DNA from 3 places in the Neobacillus sp. NPDC097160 genome. Region 3 is predicted to be linked to each of the others. Evidence: riboswitches for the same ligand, from Rfam matches in the RefSeq annotation. Region 3 holds a riboswitch; each other region holds the start of a gene.
What was found. Region 3 has a riboswitch for lysine ahead of ACIQXV_RS06575 (amino acid permease). Riboswitches for the same ligand answer to the same signal wherever they lie in the genome.
Positions count from the first base shown of each region.

Region 1: it holds a riboswitch for lysine, as region 3 does, so the genes downstream of both, ACIQXV_RS13405 (aspartate kinase) here and ACIQXV_RS06575 (amino acid permease) in region 3, are expected to answer to the same signal.
Region 2: it holds a riboswitch for lysine, as region 3 does, so the genes downstream of both, dapA (4-hydroxy-tetrahydrodipicolinate synthase) here and ACIQXV_RS06575 (amino acid permease) in region 3, are expected to answer to the same signal.

Region 1 covers NZ_JBIWDU010000008.1:157,470-165,344, forward strand. Annotated here, with positions in the region: gene sdhB (succinate dehydrogenase iron-sulfur subunit) at 1-471, opposite strand, end outside; gene sdhA (succinate dehydrogenase flavoprotein subunit) at 493-2,244, opposite strand; gene ACIQXV_RS13395 (succinate dehydrogenase cytochrome b558 subunit) at 2,301-2,909, opposite strand; gene ACIQXV_RS13400 (YslB family protein) at 3,336-3,791, shown strand; gene ACIQXV_RS13405 (aspartate kinase) at 3,881-5,095, opposite strand; lysine riboswitch at 5,214-5,391, opposite strand; gene uvrC (excinuclease ABC subunit UvrC) at 5,462-7,234, opposite strand; gene trxA (thioredoxin) at 7,375-7,689, opposite strand; gene ACIQXV_RS13420 (electron transfer flavoprotein subunit alpha/FixB family protein) at 7,847-7,875, opposite strand, start outside.
Region 2 covers NZ_JBIWDU010000005.1:293,229-301,103, forward strand. Annotated here, with positions in the region: gene ACIQXV_RS09745 (TldD/PmbA family protein) at 1-1,186, shown strand, start outside; gene ACIQXV_RS09750 (SRPBCC family protein) at 1,310-1,759, shown strand; lysine riboswitch at 1,998-2,178, shown strand; gene dapA (4-hydroxy-tetrahydrodipicolinate synthase) at 2,304-3,185, shown strand; gene adhE (bifunctional acetaldehyde-CoA/alcohol dehydrogenase) at 3,259-5,862, opposite strand; gene ACIQXV_RS09765 (hypothetical protein) at 5,959-6,186, opposite strand; gene ACIQXV_RS09770 (anthranilate synthase component II) at 6,416-7,018, shown strand; gene pabB (aminodeoxychorismate synthase component I) at 6,987-7,875, shown strand, end outside.
Region 3 covers NZ_JBIWDU010000003.1:427,339-435,213, forward strand. Annotated here, with positions in the region: gene ACIQXV_RS06570 (helix-turn-helix domain-containing protein) at 1-61, shown strand, start outside; gene ACIQXV_RS06575 (amino acid permease) at 127-1,608, opposite strand; lysine riboswitch at 1,708-1,898, opposite strand; gene ACIQXV_RS06580 (YitT family protein) at 2,079-2,894, shown strand; gene ACIQXV_RS06585 (MFS transporter) at 3,042-4,271, shown strand; gene ACIQXV_RS06590 (DMT family transporter) at 4,364-5,332, shown strand; gene ACIQXV_RS06595 (DUF421 domain-containing protein) at 5,402-6,262, opposite strand; gene ACIQXV_RS06600 (DUF1657 domain-containing protein) at 6,283-6,489, opposite strand; gene ACIQXV_RS06605 (DUF1657 domain-containing protein) at 6,564-6,767, opposite strand; gene ACIQXV_RS06610 (YmaF family protein) at 6,970-7,308, shown strand; gene ACIQXV_RS06615 (hypothetical protein) at 7,504-7,875, shown strand, end outside.

The sequences.
Region 1 (7,875 bases), on a different contig from region 3:
TGTCATACATTTTGAAAGCTCATATGCCCATTGACGTTTCTTCTCAGGCATACGCGGCCCTGGTCCTAAATCATAGGTTCCATCAATTGGGATCCAGGCTTTTACTTTTTTCAAGGAATCAAACATTCTGCTGCGGTCAACCTGAAGGTCACGGACAACCGGGAATGTTCGCATTGGTTCCAAACGAATTGGCTGCGTTAATTGATCCACTAATGCCGAACAAGATTGGCGCGGCTTACCGTTGATCACCATTGAACAGGCGCCGCACACCTCTTCAAGACAGTTCATATCCCAAGTGATTGGGGTAGTAGCTTGTCCCTTTGCGTTGACAGGGTTTTTACGAATTTCCATTAATGCCGAAATAACATTCATATTCGGACGATATGGAATTTCAAATTCTTCCTCATATGCAGCAGAATTTTCGCTATCCTGACGCATAATTGTAAATTTAACCGTTTTATTTTCTGCCATTCTTTCCTACTCCCCTTTCTATTAATGTTTTTTCGTGTAATCGCGCTCACGCGGTTTTAGCAATGAGGTATCGACTTCAGCGTAATGGAATTCCGGTGCAGTCTTTGCATCCACGAATTTTGCCATAGTCGTTTTTAAGAATTCTTCATCATTCCGTTTAGGGAAATCAGGCTTATAATGTGCTCCACGGCTCTCATTCCTGTTGTAGGCACCAATCGTTATTACGCGGGCCAGTTGCAGCATATTTTGCAATTGACGAGTGAATGCTGCTCCTTGGTTGCTCCATTTAGACGTATCATTAATGTTAATGTTTTGGTAACGTTCCAAAAGTTCCTGAATCTTTTCGTCTGTTTTTAACAACTTATCGTTGTAGCGGACAACGGTTACGTTATCTGTCATCCATTCCCCAAGCTCCTTATGAAGCACATAAGCATTTTCGGTACCATTTAGCGACATAATCGAATTCCATTTATCTTCTTGTTCTTTCACATGACGGTCAAACACGGAAGATGAAACCGCCTCAGAAGTCTTCTCAAGTCCATCAACGTATTTAACAGCGTTTGGTCCTGCAACCATACCGCCATAAACAGCTGAAAGCAATGAGTTTGCACCTAGTCGGTTTGCACCGTGCTGTGAATAATCACACTCACCGGCAGCAAATAAACCTGGAATGGTCGTCATTTGGTCGTAATCAACCCATAGTCCACCCATTGAATAGTGAACAGCAGGGAATATTTTCATAGGTACCTTACGTGGATTATCGCCCATGAATTTCTCATAAATCTCAATAATTCCACCTAATTTTACATCTAGTTCATGTGGATCCTTATGGGATAAATCAAGGAATACCATGTTTTCGCCATTAATTCCAAGTTTCTGTGAAACGCAGACATCAAAAATTTCACGGGTAGCAATATCCCGTGGTACAAGGTTTCCATATGCAGGATATTTTTCTTCTAGGAAATACCATGGTTTTCCATCTTTATAGGTCCAAATCCGGCCGCCTTCACCACGTGCTGATTCACTCATTAAGCGCAGCTTGTCATCACCAGGGATAGCAGTAGGATGGATTTGGATCATTTCACCATTCGCGTAAGTAGCACCCTGCTGGTAAACGATCGATGCAGCGGAGCCGGTATTAATAACAGAGTTGGTTGACTTACCAAAAATAATCCCAGGGCCGCCTGTTGCCATGATGACAGCATCAGCAGAGAATGACTTAATTTCCATTGTTTTAAGGTTTTGAACAACAACCCCGCGGCATATGCCATCATCATCCACAACGGCACCTAAGAATTCCCAGCCTTCATATTTTGTAACCAAACCGTCCACTTCATGACGACGGACTTGTTCATCTAACGCATATAGCAATTGCTGTCCGGTTGTTGCACCGGCAAATGCGGTACGGTGATGCTGTGTTCCACCAAAGCGACGGAAGTCGAGTAATCCTTCGGGAGTACGATTAAACATAACTCCCATCCGGTCAAATAAATTAATAATAAATGGTGCAGCTTCACACATAGCTTTAACTGGAGGCTGATTCGCTAAGAAATCGCCGCCATAAACAGTATCGTCAAAGTGAATCCACGGTGAATCACCTTCACCCTTTGTATTTACAGCTCCATTAATACCACCTTGGGCACAAACAGAGTGAGAACGTTTTACCGGAACAAGAGAAAATAGTTCTACTGGTGTTCCTGATTCTGCAACTTTGATGGTAGCCATTAAGCCAGCTAAGCCGCCGCCGACTACGATCACTTTACCTTTACCCATTCGTGACTCACTCCCTCAATCCAAAATACAATATTTTTCCGAACAATCAGTAATTATTAAACAAATGCGATTAGTGTTTGAATGGCAATAATTGATAAAACTAGAAAAACACCAATTGTCACGTATGTAGAAATGACTTGTGAACGTGGTGACACAGTAATCCCCCAGCTAACCATGAATGACCATAAACCATTAGCAAAGTGGAAAATCGTCGAAAGGATACCTACTAAATAGAAAACAAACATAACTGGTGATGATAAAATATCATGCATCATATCATAGGATACCTCGGCACCAAATGCTGCAGCCACGCGGGTTTGCCATACGTGCCAAGCAATAAAAATCAGTGTAATGACGCCTGATATACGTTGCAATATGTACATCCAGTTCCTGTATGTACCAAACCTGTTGACATTGCTATTCGCGGTAAAAGCAATATAAAGTCCGTAGATTGCGTGAAATAGTATAGGTAAATAGATAACTACAGTTTCCAGAACAATCCGGAAAGGCAGATTTCCCATAAAACCTGCAGCCTTATTGAAGGACTCCGGTCCTCCTGTTACAAAATGGTTGACTACAAGGTGCTGCACCAGGAATAACCCGATTGGAATAACGCCCAGCAGCGAATGCAATCTGCGATTAACAAACTCTCGATTACCCGCCATTTTTTTACCCCCCTTTAATTTTTAAAAAATAATGTTAGGTTTCTTCCCTTTTTAATTCCCCTTAAAGAATTCTAACTTAGCACCACTGTGACAATAATGTGACATGTCCATTTTACTCCCAACAACTTGGAGCGTCAAGAAAACGGATACACAATCTTAAGTAAAAAATAAAATTTTTAAAATATATTGATATTATAATAGAATGGTGTAGAACACTTAATTCGATTGGATTTTTTTAGATATACAACCATTTTTTTGTATTTAATTACCAACATCTAAATGCTAATAATTTTACCTTTTAGGAAAAAGTAATTATGATGGTACATGAAATTAGATATTGCACAATAATATTACTTTTTCCATTAAAACTGTACTGAAACATAACACAAATTGTATATAATAGAATGATAGAAAGAGGGGAAACATGTGAAAGAAAGTACAGTCATTGATTTAAATGTGAATGCTGCTGAACCACGAACGATTTCGATATTCGGATATGAATTAATCAGGGAAATCCTTTTGCCTGAGATTTTAGGGAAAGATACCCCTGAAATCTTGTATTGGGCAGGGAAACGTCTGGCAAGGAAATTTCCTTTAGTTGATTTTGATCAAGTCGTTGAGTTTTTCGCTAATGCTTCATGGGGCCAGCTTGAAATAAAAAAAGAAACAAAAAATGAAATTGATATTGAACTAACGAGTCCTCTTATTGTGTCCCGTGTGAAATCAAAAGCTGAGCACTTTTTCCAGCTCGAGGCCGGTTTTCTTGCCCAGCAGATTGAGCTTCAAAAAGAAGTCGTCGCCGAAGCCTTCGAACACCCAGTCAAAAAAGCAAATAAAGTACAATTCACTATCAAATGGGATACAAAAGATCCCATCAAATAAAGTGAAACCAACGAGCATAAAGAGCCTTTAACCTATAATTACTGTTAAAAGGGTGTCAGGTACCTTAATGGTGCCTGTCACCCTTTTTACTATTTGCTTAGTTCGAATGCTGCGTGTAGGGATTCTACTGCTTTTAGCATTTGTTTCTCTTCGACGACGGCGGAGACTTTTATTTCGGATGTGCTGACCATTTTGATTTGGATGTTGTTAGCGGCAAGGACTTCAAACATTTTTGCAGCTACACCTGGATTAGAGATCATGCCTGAACCAACAATCGATACCTTTGCTAATTTATTTTCCGCATCAAGCTGCTCGTAACCCAGCACTTCCTTATTGTCCTCTAGTACCTTCAATGTCTCTAATAAGTCATTTGTATGAATGGAGAACGACAGATTGGCACTTCCTCCCTCTGTTGTGCTTTGAATAATAATGTCAACGTTAAGATGATTCTGTGCTAAGGTTGTAAAAATGGTTGACAGGCTTGTTAGTGAATTGCTAAGCCCTAATACAGTTACCTTTGTTATTTCATCTTCAAATGCGACACCACGTACGACTAAATTTTGTTCCATTGTTGCTTCCCCCTCAATGACTGTTCCTTCTATTTTCTCCATACTTGAACGAACTTCAAGCTGTACTTGATAGTTTTTAGCAAACTCCACTGCTCTTGGATGCAATACTCCCGCACCTAAATTAGCAAGCTCGAGCATTTCATCATACGAAACAGATAATAATTTGCGTGCCGACTTGACATACCTTGGATCCGTGGTGAACACCCCGGTTACATCGGTATAAATATCGCATTTATCTGCTTTTAGTGCTGCTGCTAATGCTACTGCCGTCGTATCAGAGCCACCTCGGCCAAGTGTGGTGATTTCACCCTCTTCTGTTACACCTTGGAATCCCGCAACAATAACAACCTTTCCATCAGAAAGCTGGGTCTGGATTGCCTCAGTATTAATTTTTGAAATTCTGGCGTTTCCGTGAACCGGTTCTGTAACGATTCCCGCCTGCCATCCTGTGAAAGAAACGGCATTAAGTCCTTGTTGATTTATGGCCATGGACAATAATGAGATGGTTACCTGTTCTCCAGTAGATAACAGCATGTCCATTTCCCGCTTATTTGGCTGCGAGGAAATTTCCTTTGCAAGGCCGACAAGTTGATCCGTGGATTTCCCCATTGCCGAAACGACGACAACAACATTGTTCCCTCGCTCGGTCTCCTCTTTTACACATGCTGCCACATTTAATATTCTTTCTACATTGGCTACGGAGGTTCCCCCGAATTTTTGTACAATTAGTCCCATTGCTGCCTTCCCCTTCTTTCATTTGATTAAGCTTAGATTCTCCCAAAAACGCAAAAAAGCAATGAGAAGGGCATCTCATTGCTTCAAGAACACGAAAAAATAAATTCTCGTACAAACAATGTAAGATAGCTCTCCAAGACATAGGTCTTGACAATCCTGCATTTATTCAATGCAGAACCAGCAAAGAAAGAAATGAGACCTTCTTCACTTCGGCGAACATTCCCTTTCATGATCCTTCTTCGAAGCTCATCCTTCTCAGAACCACTACTCTTGAAGCTCGCACCTCTACCTTCACTTTAGTACTATAAAGTGATAGTAATGTAAATTTTCACTCATTATAGCATGTTCTTTTTTTTCTGACAATGCTTATGAGTGAAGTTTATTGATTAATTCTTCTACCGCATTTGCTGGAATTCCGAGGGCTCGAAATTCCTCAAATGTTGCTTCTTTCATTTTCTTAACGGAGCCGAATTCCTTTAGCAATTGTTTTTTTCGCTTTTCCCCTATTCCCGGGATATCGTCAAGTACCGATTGAAAAGCAGACTTCCCGCGGATTTGCCGGTGAAAGGTAATCGCAAAGCGGTGAACTTCATCTTGGATTCTTTGCAATAAATAAAACTCCTGGCTGTTCCTAGCAAGTGGAACAATTTCCAAAGGATTCCCGTAGAGAAGCTGCGATGTTCGGTGTTTTTCATCCTTCACAAGCCCTGAAAGCGGGATATCCAAACCTAATTCATTTTCGAGGACATCTCTTACAGCCTCAACATGGCCTTTTCCGCCATCAATGATAATTAAATCAGGAAGCGGCAGGTCATCCTTCAAGGCTCTCGAATATCTTCTTCTGGTGACTTCTCGCATCGATTCATAATCATCTGGGCCTTTAACCGATTTTATTTTATATTTGCGGTATTCCCGTTTGTTTGCTTTACCATCAATAAAAACGACCATCGCCGATACGGGGTCTGTCCCTTGGATGTTGGAGTTATCAAATGACTCAATTCGGTGCGGGGTATAGATCCCAAGCAGCTCCCCAAGGTTTTCAACTGCCTTAATGGTTCTTTCCTCATCTTTTTCAATCAAGGAGAATTTTTCATTAAGGGCAATTTTGGCATTTTTAATCGCCATTTTGACAAGGTCCCTTTTTTGCCCGCGCTGCGGCTGCAGCACCTTCACTTCAAGCAGCTGTTCCGCCATAGTCAAATCCACTTCATCCTGAATAAGAATTTCTTTTGGTTTAAAGTGATTCGCTTTTGTATAAAATTGGCCAAGGAAGGTTAAAATTTCTTCCTCCGGCTCATTGTAGATGGGAAACATGGAAACATCCCGTTCAATAAGCTTTCCTTGGCGGACAAAGAAGACTTGGACACACATCCAGCCTTTGTCGACGGCATAGCCAAAGACATCACGGTCGGTAAAATCCGTCATCGTTATTTTCTGCTTTTCCATAATCGTTTCTATATGAACAATTTTATCGCGATATTCCTTTGCACGTTCAAAATCAAGTTCCTCTGCTGCCGCAGTCATTCTTTCCGTGAGCTCTTTCTTTATCTCCTTATACCCGCCATTTAAAAAGCGCGTAATTTCATCGGTCATTTGCTTATACTGTTCTTCGCTCACTTCGTTCACGCATGGTGCCAAGCACTGTCCTAAATGGTAATACAGACAAACGCGGTCGGGAAGAGTAGAGCATTTGCGCAGTGGGTATATACGATCAAGCAGCTTTTTGGTTTCGTTGGCAGCTCCGACGTTCGGGTATGGGCCAAAGTATTTGCCCTTATCCTTTTTCACTTTTCTCGTGATGATCAGTTTCGGATGTCTTTCCGCAGTCAGCTTGATAAACGGATAGCTTTTATCATCCTTCAACATGATATTGTATTTCGGATCGTATTTTTTGATTAAGTTTAATTCCAGTAAGAGTGCTTCTATATTTGAAGAGGTAACAATATATTCAAAGTCCTCGATTTCATTAACAAGTCTTAATGTTTTCCCATCGTGCGAACCGGTAAAATAGGACCTCACTCGATTCTTTAATACTTTTGCTTTCCCCACATAGATGATTGTCCCCTGACGGTCTTTCATTAAGTAGCAGCCAGGCTGATCAGGCAGCAGTGTCAGTTTTTGCTTTATTGTTTCATTCATTTCCGGCCACTCCACTCCGTCTCTTTTTTTTCGCTATCTTATAAAATATTAATGCAAACGACCGATAAAGGGAAGTGGGAGGTTTTTCATAAAAAAACCTTAGCCGGAAAAAATCCAGCTAAGGTTTTTTTAATCTCAACTTATACGTGCTTTTCTAACACACTTGCTAATGCTTCTTTAGGTTGGAAGCCGACTACTTTGTCAACAACCTCGCCATTTTTCATCACTAACAATGTTGGAATGCTCATAACACCAAAGTTTGCAGCTGTTTGTGGGTTGTCATCCACATCAAGCTTAGTGATTTTTACTTTATCGCCCATGTCTGCGTCAAGTTCTTCAAGAACTGGAGCAATCATTTTACAAGGTCCGCACCATGGTGCCCAAAAATCTACAAGAACAAGGCCTGAACCTGTTTCAGCAGAGAAGTTTTGATCTGTTACATGTGAAATAGCCATTTTTTATTTACCCCCTAATTAATACTGAAATACTACGGAAAGTATATCATTGATTGGAATATCATGCTAATAAACTGCTCTACTTGTTATTTTCCCCCCTTCATTCAAAATTAAACAAAAAAACGAACGGAAAATTCCGCTCGTTTTCCATCATTTATTAAGAATGAACCTTAAGCTTTTTAAACT
Region 2 (7,875 bases), on a different contig from region 3:
CTTCCGCGGAAACATTAATGGGAAAATGGGTTATGCCTATTCTGAAAAAATCGATGAGGCCTCCATCCCCTTCTTATTAGAAAACGCAAAAGAAAATACGACGATAATGCATGATGAAGATATTGAAGAAATCTTTGCCGGCAGCCGGCAGTATGAGCAAGGAAACTTTTTCTCAACAGCTTTAAATGAAGTCACCACCCCTGAAAAAATACAATTTATCAAGGATGTTGAACGTGAATTACTGGCATTGGATCCTAGAATCGTCGCGACCGACTATTGCATGATTCGGACTGAATCGGTCTCGAGAAATTTGTCAAATAATAAAGGGTTAACATTAACGGATCAAATGAATTATTTGTATGTCCTTGTAGAAGCAATTGTTAAAGACGGCGAGGAAACGAAAACATCGTTTGAATTTAAAGTGACAAAAGACTTCTATCGCTTGGATGCAAAGGAAATTGCTCAAAAAGCTGCGGAAGAGGCACTATCACAATTAGGGTCAAGAAATATTGATAGTAAAGACTATCCGGTTTTATTAAGAAATGATGCTGCAGCAAGTCTTTTGGCAACATATGTTTCAAATTTTTCAGCTGAAAACACGCAAGCAGGTATCTCTTCCTTAAAGGATAAGCTTGGAAAGCAAATTGCCGGAGGAAAAATTACGATTGTTGATGATCCATTCCTTGAGGATGGTCTTGCATCCAGGACTTTTGATAGTGAAGGTGTTGCGACCAAGAAACTTACTTTAGTTGAGACCGGTGTCTTACAATCCTTGCTTCATAATCAAAAAACAGCGAAAAAAGAGCAAACGGAAACGACTGGGCATGCACATAAAGATTCCTATAAAAGTGCTGTCAAGGTCGGTCCATCCAACCTTTTTATCGAACCATCTTCGATTTCGTTTGAAGATTTGCTTAGTAGTATGAACGAAGGCATTTTAATTACGGATCTATCAGGCTTGCATTCCGGGGCAAATACGGTTTCAGGGGACTTTTCAGTTGCTGCCAATGGTTATTATATTGCTGATGGTAAGGTGCAATTTCCGGTTAACTTAATGACCATCGCAGGTAATTTTTATCAATTATTGCAAAATGTCGAGGAAATTGGCTCTGATTTAACATTCCCGCTATCACCGATTGGCTCTCCTTCGGTTTTAGTTAAATCATTGGCGGTTACGGTAGAGTAAAACTGGGTTAATGAACCAATTCCAATAATACGATTTCCATATGCTGGCACGAACATATAAATATAAAAAGGGCCTTCAATATAATGAAGGTCTTTTATATTGATATGGAGAGTAGGAAATTGAATGCCAAGCGGTATGCATCAAGTTGAGGTAGGGGTACCAATTAATAAGGTTTGGAATTTTATAAAGGATATGGATAACTGGGCTCCACTTATTCCTGGATATATTCATCATCAGAAATTTACTAAACGTCAGTCTACCTGGGAATTTTATAGTGATATTGGCATTTTAAAGAAAAAGGTTAGTCTGATGATCAATATAAAAGAATGGAATGAACCAACAAAGGTTTCCTTTACTTTACAGGGGGTAAATGAGAAATTTTCAGGCGGAGGATATTATCTGGCAGAAGCGATTGATAAAAATAAAACTAGGATGACAGGCTTTCTCGATATGACTGCCGAAGGTCCAATGGGTTTTATGATTAATGGAGTATTAAATTCTTATATCCCTAAAATAACGGAGGAAATGGTCATCGCCATCTCCACAAAATTGGAAGAGCTAAATAGATTTTAATGTTGCCTCTAAATCACAAAAAAAAATTTCTTTTCTTTTTAGAATGGGCAGAGCCAAAAAATAATTTTTGGCACTGCCTCTCACATGCTAATTAAACACACTTTTAATATGTTTTGTATAATATTGAACGAAGGATTCAAATACATTAAGATAGATCGGGAAAATTAACTTGAATTAAAATGAATTATCTGGTATATTAGCAATCAATTAAATACTTTCTTACTTCAAAACCTTTTGAAGTGAGGATAGAGGCGCAAAGACCATTAGTACACAATTTGAGGATAATGAGATCCGGCGATGATTGTGGAAAGGGGAATTTGCCGAAGCTTCAATGAAACTCATTCGACTTGAAGCTGGTTCTGCTGTTGAATAAGCACAGAATTGTCATATAGGAAACTATATGGAGGGCTATCTCACGCATAGGAACTTATTTTTATTATGTTTCTAAAGCAGCAGCGAACCCTCGTTGTTGCTTTTTTGCGTCGATTTGGAATTGGTTTCAACCCCTCTAATTTTATAAAAAATGATATAAAGGGTGAGCTTGATGAATTTTGGCCAAGTATTAACTGCAATGGTGACGCCATTTGATCAAAATGGTGAAGTTGATTTTGATGCTACAAAAGAATTAGTTAACTATTTAATTGCGAATGGGTCTGATGGATTAGTCGTTGCAGGTACAACGGGTGAGTCCCCTACCTTAACAAACGAAGAAAAGGTCGCTTTATTTAAATATGTTGTAGAGGTTGTTGACGGTAGAGTACCTGTCATCGCCGGAACGGGCTCCAATAATACGAGAGCCTCGATTAGCTTAACTAAGCAAGCTGAGGAAGCGGGCGTTGATGGAATTATGCTTGTTGTTCCCTATTATAACAAGCCATCTCAAGAAGGTTTATTCCAACACTTTAAAGCCATTTCAGAATCAACCATCTTACCGGTAATGCTATATAATATACCTGGACGAAGTGTGATCAACATGTCTGTTGATACGATTGTTCGTCTCTCAATGATCGATAATATCGTCGCGATAAAAGAAGCAAGCGGCAATTTAGATGCGATGGCAGAAATTATTAGCCAAACACCAGATGATTTTTCGTTGTACAGTGGTGATGACGGCTTAACATTACCGGTTTTAGCGATTGGCGGAGCAGGAGTCATTTCAGTCGCATCCCATGTCATCGGAAACGAAATGCAGGAAATGGTCAATAGCTTTAAAAACGGCCATCTAAAAGATGCAGCCTCAGCGCATCGCAGCCTCCTCCCAATCATGAAAGCTTTATTTGCTGCACCTAATCCAACACCGGTAAAAGCCGCTTTAAACATGGCCGGAATCAATGTGGGCGGTGTTCGTTTACCAATGGTACCATTAACAATTGGCGAAGAATTAGCACTAAAAGAAATTCTACCAGTTAGTGTCATTGAAAGATAAAACCACAAAAGCTGCCTATCTCCAAAATCGATAGGCAGCTATTTTATTTATTCCTCTTTGCAATTAGATGTCGTTACACACCTTTATATGCTAATCGATAAATCTCAGCTAATTCCGTTACTAACGGAAGCTTTGGATTGGCAGTCGTACATTGGTCTTCAAAGGCACGATCGGCTAGGAAATCAACTTTGCTTTCGAATTCAGCTTGATCAATTTGATTTGCTGCTAAGCTCATTGGGACTTCCAGTTCTTTAGCCAATTGAATGATGGCCTGAACGAGACTTTCTACACCTTCCTCAGTCGTTTTTGCAGGTAAACCTAATGTTCTGGCAATTTCAGCATAACGTTTGTCGGCTTTAAAATGGTTATACTTTGGAAATGCAGTAAACTTCTTTGGTTTTGTCGCATTATAACGAATAACATGCGGCATGAGAACGGCATTTGCACGTCCATGTGCGATATGGAATTCTGCTCCTAATTTATGTGCAAGACTATGGTTAATACCTAAAAAGGCATTAGCAAAGGCCATACCGGCAATCGTTGAGGCATTATGAACCTTTTCACGTGCCTCTTCGTCACTGCTATTTTTGTAGGCTCTTGGCAAGTATTCAAATACGAGCTGAATAGCCTTCATCGCAAGTCCGTCCGTAAAATCATTGGCCATACAGGAAACGTAGGCTTCAATCGCATGTGTCAATACGTCTAAACCTGTATCCGCTGTAATATGTTTCGGTACCGTCATGACGAATTGCGGATCAATAATCGCCACATCCGGTGTCAATTCATAATCAGCGAGCGGATATTTAATATTCGCCTCTTTATCGGTAATAACCGAGAAAGACGTCACTTCTGATCCCGTCCCAGAGGTCGTCGGAATCGCAACAAATTGCGCCCTTGATCCAAGATGAGGATATTTTACGATCCGTTTGCGAATATCGAGGAATTTTTGTTTTAATCCAAAGAATTCCGCATCAGGATACTCGTAGAACAACCACATTCCTTTGGCCGCATCCATTGCCGAACCGCCGCCAAGGGCAATAATCACATCCGGCTGGAATTTAGCCATCATTTCTGCACCTTTCATCACCGTCTCAATGGATGGATCTGGTTCCACCTCTGAAAAGATTTCGCAGTGGACATAATCTGGACGCTTCCGTAAATAATAAAGAACTTTATCTACATAGCCTAATTTCACCATTCCAGGGTCAGTGACAATGAACGCTTTTGAGATTTTCGGCATTTTCGCTAAATATTGAGTAGAATTCTTCTCAAAATAAATTTTAGACGGCACTTTAAACCATTGCATATTAATATTCCTTCTGGCCACTTTTTTAATATTGATTAAATGAATCGCACCAACGTTGGTGGATACAGAGTTTCCGCCATACGAACCGCAGCCAAGTGTTAAGGATGGAATATAGGCATTATAAATATCACCAATGGCACCCTGTGAGGAAGGAGCATTTACAATGATCCGGCCTGCTTTCATTCTTAAGCCAAATTCTTTGATGACGGTTTGATCATTGGTATGAATGACAGCGGAATGTCCTAAACCACCAAACTCCAGCATTTCTTCTGCCCTCTTATAGCCTTCATCATGATTGCTAACCTTATAGCAAGCTAAAACCGGGCTTAATTTTTCTCTTGATAACGGATATTTAGATCCGACTCCTTTTAATTCCGCGATTAAAATTTTCGTGTTTTCCGGTACAATAACACCTGCCAAGGCGGCAATTTTGGAAGCAGCCATCCCTACGATGTTTGGATTTACCGCACAGGAATGTTCATTGATGACTAATTTTTCAACCTTTCCTTTTTCTTCCTCATTTAAGAAATAACAATTGTTCGCAATCATTTCCCTTTTAACATCAGCATAAATTTCTTTATCAATAATAACGGCTTGTTCGGAGGCACAAATCATCCCGTTATCGAATGTTTTCGATAAAATTAAGTCATTCACTGCTTGATTTAGATTGGCTGATTTTTCTATATAACAAGGTACATTCCCTGGTCCAACTCCAAGGGCAGGTTTACCGGAGCTGTAAGCAGATTTGACCATGCCGGCCCCGCCAGTTGCAAGTATCATCGATATTTTCATATGGTTCATCAGTGCCTGTGTTGCTTCAAGCGATGGTGTTTCGATCCACTGAATGCAATTCTCTGGTGCACCCGCCTTTATGGCCGCATCCCTGAGGATTCTAGCCGCTTCACTGCTGCAATTCTGTGCTGATGGGTGAAAGGCAAAAATAATTGGATTTCGCGTCTTAATGGAAATAAGTGCTTTAAACATCGTCGTGGAGGTTGGGTTTGTAACAGGTGTAACCCCTGCGACAACGCCTACCGGTTCTGCAATTTCAATAATGCCTTCATGTTCGTTTTCATTGATGATCCCAACGGTTTTATCATATTTGATATTATGATAAACATACTCTGTTGCAAACATATTTTTGATGATTTTATCTTCATATACACCTCTTCCAGTTTCTTCAACAGCAAGCTTTGCAAGAGGCATATGCTGATCAAGACCCGCTAAGGCCATTTGTTTTACAATTTCATCAATCATTTCCTGGTCAAAACTGCGGAATTCCTCCAATGCCTTAAGGCCGTTTTCCACTAAAGTATCAATCATTTTTGTCACAGACTGCGTTTCTTTTACTGTTTTTTCTACCAAAGCCATCATTGTCCCTCCAATTGTTTAAATGCTTGTAAGTTTGTGATATATTTCACAAACATGTGTAAAAAAATAATAATAGGATTTGCTGTTCAATCCTTATTAGTCACAAACTGGATTTCGTGGAATCTTTTCAAATAAAATATCTGTTAGGACTTTTGAATATTTTTTGACAATGATTACGTAATTAACTGTCCAAATATAAGACGGGATTTCTTCATTTTCTTTAAACAACATAGCTTCAAATTCATCACCCACTGTTTCTTCAAAAACATCTTGGGTATACGTTTCAGAATCGGTTGAGAAGGTTTTCCATTCACAAATCATCATGTCATATCACTCCTTGATCCTTTATGAATTCATCATAGCATGAATTACAGACAATAGATTGTGAAATATTGAACAAAGTATGAAACTTGGAGATCATTACGGTCTAATAAACATTAAGAAGAATATTTACATCTAGCCATTTAAACATTAACATGGGAATGGTATAAAATCTTTACATGCACATGCTGCTTGGCAAAAAACGTTCATGGAAATGGAGGCGATCTAATCAGTGATTTTAGTAATTGATAACTATGATTCATTCACGTTCAATTTAGTTCAATATATCCGAACAATTGGCGAAGAGGTCGTAGTAATTCGAAATGACCAGCTGTCGCTTAAAAATATAGAAGAAATGCAGCCGGACCATCTTCTCATTTCACCCGGGCCAGGCAACCCTGATTCAGCTGGCCTTTGTTTACAAATCGTGAAAAGGTTTTATCAAGAAATCCCGATATTAGGTGTATGTCTAGGACACCAAATCATCGCGCAAGCATTTGGCGGAATGATCAAAAAAGCATTGAAACCAATGCATGGCAAAGTCTCATTTATTAGCCATGACCAAAATGGGGTCTTCCGTGATATTCCATCACCATTCCAAGTGACAAGATATCACTCATTAATTGTCGAGGAGTCTACCCTTCCTTCGTGTCTAGAGATCAGTGCAAGAAGTGCGGATGGAGAAATTATGGCAATTCGCCATAAGGACTATAAAATAGAAGGAGTACAATTCCACCCTGAATCGATCTTGACTCAAAACGGATTACAATTGATACAGAATTTTTTTAAAAAGGAATGTAAGAATGAAAAAACAACAGCCTCTCTTATCATTTGAATTTGTCGATTCGAACGGTAAAATAAAACCGCTAACATTTCAAAATCCATTCAAGGTCATTACGGCACATACAATTGAAGAGGTGCTCCCTTGCTTTCAACTTGTTCAGGATGCGGTGGACAACGGTTACTATGCCGCAGGATTTTTATCCTACGAAAGTGCCCCTGCCTTTGATTCTGCCTATAGCGTCATTGAGGAAAGTAAAATGCCGCTCTTATGGTTTGGTATTTTCACAGAAGCATTGTCTCAACCGCTCAGCACTAGCGGCGCATATGGACTCACAGAATGGAAACCAGCTGTTGGCATGGATGAGTATAATAAATCGATTTTATCTATTAAACAAGCGATTGAAAGCGGCGATACCTATCAGTCAAACTATACGATTCGTCTGAACTCACACTTTCAAGGGGATGATATCGCTTTTTTTGAAAAACTAAAAAGGGCCCAAGCATCCAATTATTGTGCTTACATAAACACGGGTGATCATAGTATTTTGTCTGCTTCTCCCGAACTATTTTTCCACGTAAAGGGAGACAAGATTACCACACGGCCGATGAAGGGAACAACGAAGAGAGGAAAATCAGTTGCAGAAGATGAAGCAAACGCCAGCTGGCTTTACCATTCTGAAAAAAACCGCGCTGAAAATCTGATGATTGTCGACCTGCTGCGAAATGACTTAGGTATCATCGCCGAACCTGGCACTGTTTCCGTTTCAAAGCTATTTGAAATTGAACATTACCCGACCGTTCATCAGATGACCTCGACGATTACAGCAAGAGTTTCTAGTAATACCAAACTCGTTGATATATTTAAAGCACTATTTCCTTGCGGGTCCATTACTGGTGCGCCTAAGATTA
Region 3 (7,875 bases):
TTCCAAGGAATTAAATTGCCAAATTGAAGATTTATATGTTTGGTCATCCGAGGAAAAGTAAAGCGTTATAATGTGTAGTCAAATAAAAAACAGACTCGAATAATGAGTCTGTTTTTTATATCCTTATTAGTTTGTTACATCGCATTTTTCCAAAGGAATAACCTTTGTTTTCTTTGTAAATTTATAGCCAAGCCATAATAATAGGAATAATGGTAAACCGATGTATGAAACTAATGCACCGCTCCAATCGATATGGTCACCCATAAAGGCAGAATAGTTTTGTCCTAAAACAACAAAACCACAGACGGCAAAGGCGAAAATTGGACCAAATGGGAAGAATTTTGATTTATATGGTAATAGGCTAAGATCCTTGCCTTGCGCCACAAATGCTCTACGAAAACGATAGTGGCAAACTGCAATTCCGAGCCAAGCGATAAAACCTGACATACCGGATGCGTTTAAGAGCCATACATAAACGGTGCCATCTCCAAAGAAAGAAGCAAGAAAGGCAAGAGTTCCCACTAAGGTTGTGGCAATTAATGCATTTACCGGTACACCGTTTTTATTAAGTTTACCAAGAAATTTTGGGGCTTTTCCTTGACGAGCCAAATCCCAAAGCATCCGTGTCGAAGCATACATTCCTGAATTTCCGGCAGATAATACCGCTGTTAAGATAACGGCATTCATTACAGAAGCTGCGAAGGCAATGCCAGCTTTTTGAAAGACAAGTGTAAATGGACTAACAGAAACATCTCCATTTGCTAAGTTGCTATTTGTATAAGGAATAAGAAGTCCAATGACTAAAATCGCTAGTACATAAAATAAAAGAATCCGCCAAAATACTGATTTTACTGCCTTTGGAATAGCTTTTCCAGGATTGTCGGTTTCACCTGCTGCAACACCTAAAAGCTCGGTCCCTTGGAAAGAGAATCCCGCAGCCATAAAGATACCGAGCATGGCCATAAATCCGCCGTGGAACGGGGCATCACCAATTGTGAAGTTTTTAAATCCTATCGCATGGTCTCCCATAATACCAAAAATCATTAATGTTCCAGTAATAATAAAGATAATAACCGTTACTACTTTTATTAGAGAGAACCAATATTCAGCTTCCCCAAAACCTTTTACAGAAAGATAATTTAATAGAAACATAATCACTAAAAAGATGCTGCTCCAAACCAATGATGGGGTATTTGGGAACCAAAATTTCATGATCATGGTTACAGCAGCTAATTCGGCAGCAATAGTGATAGCCCAGTTGTACCAGTAATTCCAGCCGAGCGCAAAGCCTAGGGCAGGATCAACAAATTTAGTCGCATACGTACTAAAGCTTCCGGCAACAGGCATATAGGCGCCCATCTCTGCTAAGCTTTGCATTAAAAAGTATACCATGACCCCAATGATAAGATAGGAGAGAATGGCACCGCCAGGTCCGGCAGAATGAATGGCGCCGCCGCTTGCAAGGAATAGGCCGGTTCCGATTGTTCCGCCAAGTGAAATCATTGTAAGGTGTCGTGATTTTAAGCTTCTTTTTAGTTCAGTCGTTTCATTTTTTGGTGTCAGTTCACCGGTATAGTCATTTTGTTTTAGTGGTCTTGCTGTTTGCATGGTCATGACTCCTTTTTATTTTTTTCAGGAAGGAGTTTGGAATAAAAAATGCCATCGAAGTAGAATCGATGGCATTGTCAATACCCCGCATCATACCTTCCGAAAGATAGCTCAACACGCATGGCTGGTAGGACTATGCGTGACAGTTCTGTTCCTGTTCGGAGACAGCCCCAGCATGCTTTTCCAGAGATGAAAAACACACTTCGGCAGCTTTTCCTTTCAAACGGAGTCAGGGATGTCTCTACATCTCGTCCGCATTACTTATAAAAACCGCGACCTCTACCTCATCGGTTTGATGAGGATTTTTACTATGAAGTTAATATATTTATAAAGTATAAATATTATTTTGAAAAAGTCAATGGAAAAATTTACAGACAATTTCTTATTATTGTAAAAAACTATTAAATTTACTTCACATTCGAGAATCGGTATTATTTTAAAAAAGAACAAATGGCGGGGGATGATAAAAGTTGCAGTTTCTTGGATTAATACTGGGGTCACTCATTGTCGTGGTTGGATTTAATCTCTTCTTAATTCCTCATCAGGTATTAAGCAGCGGGCTTAGTGGTATTTCGATGATTTTTGGAATGGTATCTCCAATCAATACGGGACTTGCTAATTTTCTGTTAAACCTTCCGTTATTGATTATCGGATATAAAATGCTTGGAAAAAGATTTATTATGAATTCGATTTTTTCAGTCTTTATTATTTCAATGGGATTATACTTGGTTCCAGTACATGAGATTGCTAAAGATACGATATTATCTTCGATTTTTGGCGGTGCTCTGACGGGTATTGGGGTAGGAATCGTGTTCCGCTGTTCTGGTTCAACTGGTGGATTTGACATCATCGGAATGATTGTATCAAGGAAAAGAGATTTTCCGATTGGCACACTCCTATCAGGGATGAACGCCGTTGTTATCGTTATAAGTGGCTTTTTATTTAATTGGGATTCGGCATTAAACACATTAGTTTCTATTTATGTAACTGGTAAAGTGGTTGATGCGATATACACAGACCATGCGAAATTAACGTTAATGATTATTACAGAAAAAGGTCAAGAAATGAGAGAGCATTTACTGACTAATTTATATAGAGGGTTGACAATCATGGATGGAGTAGGAGGCTACTCCAATGACAAACGAAACGTATTGGTTACAGTCATTTCTAGGTATGAATTGAATGAAGTGAAAAACCTCATTACGGAAGTGGATCCTGCCGCTTTCGTGAATATTACAGAAACCATTGAAGTAATGGGCCTGTTCCACAGGCCGAATCCTCAATAATAAAAATAACCCCAAAATTTGGGGTTATTTTTATCTCTTTTAATTGCTATACTGAAAAGAAATGAAACTGGTTATAAATGGAGGATGTCCGATGTAGATAAACCTTACTTTTTTATAAAAAAATTCAATAAAAAGTGAGGGTGTACTATGTCCATTTTTGTCGGAAAACAAGCTTCCTTCCGGTTTCTTTGGTTTGGACAAATGTTTGCCAATCTTGGAGACATTTTATATGTGGTTTGTTTAATTAAATTGATCTTTGATGCGACGGGTTCTGTTACCTATATGTCACTGGTTCCATTTTTTAATACCTTTTCTGCGTTAATTAGCGGGTTATTGGCACCATTGGTCATCAATAAATACAAACTTAAGTCAATCTTGTTTTTTTCACAAAGCGGAAAAACGTTACTGCTGTTAGCATTGTGCTTAACTACAACTGTTTTTAATGATGGGTGGCTATTTTGGATTTATTTGCTCATCTGTTTTATTTCTTTTTTAGATGGCTGGGCTTCTCCCGCTCGAAACGCACTTGTTCCAAGTTTGGTTGAAAAGAGAAAGCTTGTGAAAATCAATAGTTTACTCTCCATTTCCGACCAAATCGTTCAGCTTGTTGCCTGGCCAATCGGCAGTATCCTGCTAGTAGCAATGGGTGCTGCTAAGATTCTTTGGTTAACCTTTATCTTATACGTGCTATCGACAGCATTGATGGGGTTAATCAAACATGTTACGAATCAGCAGACTCAAATAGAGCAATCGCGGATGGATGCCTTAAAAGAGGGCTGGAGGATTATTTGGGATTCGAAGCAGCTGAGGACAATTAGTTTCATGAATATCCTTGAAACCTTTGCTAACGGAGTTTGGATTGCTGCTATTTTGTTTGTTTATGTTGCTGAGGCTTTAAATAAAGGGGAGAGCTGGTGGGGATTAATAAATGGCTCCTTTTTTGCAGGAATGTTATTTGGAGGGCTGTTAATCTATCGTTTTTCACATATTTTAGAAAAAAAATTAGGAAAAACAATCCTCTGGTCCACCTGTAGCTTAATTGCGATTACGTTTTTATTTGGAACGACTTCTATTCCATGGTTTGCTTTATTCGTTTCCTTTTTATTTGGATTGCCACAAATGGCTCGTGATGTTGCTGAGACCACGATTATCCAACAAAGCGCAAGAGAACAACTTTTAGCCAAAGTCTATTCCGCCCGAGGTACATTGATATTTGGTGCCTTTGGTATTTCGTCACTAGTAATGGGATGGATTACCGAATCATTTGGTGTAAGAACCACCTATATGGCAGCAACCGGACTGTTCATCTGCTCTTTTTCGGTTGCGCTAATAGGCAAAAAATATCTTTTTTTAAATACGATAGAAAAAAGAGGCTAATCAAAAAAGTAAATTTAGGGAAACCACTTGAAGGTTTCCTTTTTTTCATGGAAAATAACACTATATTCAAAATACAAAGGAGATTTAAAACCATGCGGCCCATCCTAATAGGCATCCTTGCTGCTTTCTTTTTTGCGTTTACTTTTATTCTAAATAGATCGATGGAACTTGCGGGAGGAAGCTGGATTTGGAGCGCTTCCTTAAGGTATTTCTTTATGGTCCCCTTTCTTTTCTTAATTGTAATAGGCAGGAAAAATCTAAAACCATTGCTTTTGGAAATGAAACAGCGGCCAGGTGCCTGGTTCCTATGGAGTTCTATTGGCTTCGGATTATTTTACGCTCCTATTTGTTTTTCAGCAGCATATGCCCCGGGCTGGCTGATTGCGGCAACTTGGCAGATTACAATTATCTCCGGTTCACTGCTTGCACCGTTTTTCTATGAAACAGTTATGACCGATAATGGTCCAAGTCTAATTAAGGGGAAAATTCCCTTCAAGGGATTAGGAATGTCTTTAATCATTGTACTTGGAATAATTTTGATGCAGGTAGAACAGGCCAATCATTTGTCTATTATGGCCATATCCTTAGGGGTATTACCGGTGATCGTTGCATCTTTTGCATATCCGTTAGGGAATAGAAAAATGATGGAGGTATGCGGCGGGCGCCTTGATGTTTTTCAGCGTGTATTAGGAATGACGTTAGCCAGTATGCCCTTCTGGATTGTTTTATCCATTTATGGACTGATAGATGAGGGGCCGCCCAGTTTAGCACAAACTACCCAATCAGCACTCGTTGCCATATCCTCAGGTGTGATAGCAACTATTTTATTTTTTCATGCGACAGATCTCGTAAGAGGAGACATGCAGAAGCTTGCTGCTGTGGAGGCAACACAATCAATGGAAGTTTTATTCGCAGTAATCGGAGAGTTATTGCTCTTAAATTCGATAGTGCCTTCAGCTTTATCTTGGGGCGGCATGGCATTGGTCATGGCGGGAATGATACTGCACAGCTATGTTTCAAACAAAATAGTGAAGCTGAAGGTTCAAAAGGTAAGTGCATAAATTCAAATTCTGTCGGAATAACGAATCCTTATCAAATCAATTGATAAGGATTTTTGTCATTCTTCCTATTTATCCGTTAAGGTACGGCGCCAGCTTATCGATTGTTTCCTGTAAGAATGCCGCATTTTTCTTATACATCGCTTTTGATTTTTCACAATTGGTTTCAAGTGAAAATATCTCTAAGTCTGCCTGCGTTTTTTTTAAGGTTGCCAGTAATAACGGCCGCTGTGCGGGTGTTGGTACTTTAATTTTATCATCATAAAGATCAACTGTTATATCTCCATATGAGTCCACTTGTCCGAGGAATACATTATCAAGTGTTACTCCTTGTTTTTCTAACTCGGAATAAAGCCAGCCCCTGCCTTTTCCGGCACATCGTAATGCCTCATCGACAATATTCCCATCCATAATGATCGTTTGTGGTTCTTTCTCATTCGGCATTTTCATTTGCAAATCTTTAGGTGTTAATGGTTGGTTTTCCTTTTTTAATAAGGCACTTAAATTGCCGCGTGGTTCCAAAACGGCAAATTCTACATCCGCGACCTTGAAAATGTTTTTTTGGCGAAGCAGTGCGGATAACTCATCAATCGTATACTTTTCCTTTTTTAAATTATTTTCTAAGATTTTCCCATCTTGAATGACAACGGTCCCTTTACCTTCCACGAAATCACTGAATTTTTTACTCTTTATCGAAAAATAATTAGACAAAAAAGTAACAATTCCAAACACAACGATTGCTAATGCCCCATGATATATGTTTGACTCAAGTCCCGTAACAACCTCGCCGGCTATACTTCCAATCGTAATACCTGCAACATACTCAAAAAAGGAGAGCTCCGAAATTTGTTTTTTTCCAAGAACTTTTGTTGTTATGAATAAGAGCAGCAGGAAAATTATCGAGCGAAATATAATAAATATCCAACCTGGCATATGTTTCTCACCTCAAAATATTATGTACCTTTGTATTGTGGTTCATGTCGTTCAAGTTCTAAAACTCGGTATTGTAGGTCTTTTTTTACATCCCCGATTAGCAAACTTGTCTCATGGAAAATAACTTTCGCTTCCTCCTCAAGAGAATTTAATGCAAGGGAGGACAACTGAGCCTCAATTCCTTTTATGGTGAAAAGACATTGTTTAACGTTTGAAGCGATTGTCATAAAAGTAACTTCCTTTCATAGGAAATTCTAAAAATGAAAAAGGGGTTGGCATAAATCGCCAACCTATAACTGTTTTATTGATTATACTGCGGTTCTTCAGTTGTGATTTCTTGAAGGCGTGGTTCAAGGCTGTCTAGAACTGATTGTGTTTGCTGGGCAGCCTGTTGATAAAGTTGTTTTGCATTTTGGTTATCAGTTGCCAATGCAAAGGTTTCAAAACTTGCCTGTGCGCTTTTTAAACCGGCTAGTGCTTGTTTTACTTGTGTACCTACAGTCATTAATAATCCTTCTTTCGTCATGTGAATTGAAATTACAAAAATAGTATGTGGATTATCCTCTTGCTTATGCATGGATTTCTTATGATTTAATCTGAAACTTTTTCCAATCATCTGGAAGAGTAGCATAATCGTAAATATATTACTTTTTTTTTACATGAATGCATATAGTTGTAACAGCAAATGTAAAAAAGGGGTGATCATTATTAGAAATACAGGAAAAGATGATTTTGTTCAAGGATTTGTGCCGCATCATAACCATGGATCTGTTGATTACACTGGAGTTAGTTCCGGCCATGTGCATCAATGCCTGGATATAACGTCACCACCGATACAGACTCAAGATGGGGGACATATTCATTATACAGAAGGATATGTCCTATTTGAGGATGGACATACACACCATTATCGTGCATACTCAGGGCCAGCCATCCCTGTTGGGAACGGAATGCATGTCCATTATTATGACTTTCAAACAACAGAAGATAATGGCCATAGTCATCATGTAAAAGGCGTTGATCTGCCTGCCCCGGGGTCGAAATAACCGGCAAAAACCAATCTAAAATCAGATTGGTTTTTTTAATGGATAAGAAGGTATAAATTTCGACTTTAAGAATTGTTATTCTTAATGGATTACTTGTTAAACTTTTTTAAGAAAATTGCGTCAAATGTTTCTGTAATTGGAAAATATGGGGTAAAATAACAGTGAATAATAGAGAATATACAGGGGGGAAGATTTTTGATTTTATTAAGAAGAAAAGAAGTAGATGAGGAACATTTTGTTAAGTTAGTTGCTTATACAATCATTTTGTTTATTAGCAGCTTTTTCGTACCATTTGTCATTATTGCATCCTATCAGAGCATGGTCTATTTTTCCCGCTCCTATTGGTTTTTTTCAACGCCATTTTCGGCCTATATCACTTTTATGGGTGGAATGCTATTTATCGCTGTTATTTTGACGGTATATCTTATCTTGAGGCAGCGATGGGAAGGCGTCAGATTGAAATGGATCACAGGTATTTTAATTCTTTCAACAATACCGGCATTTATTTTAAGCCTAACCAATTATTATTATATGGACGACGATGGCATCCACTATAATGGGTTGACG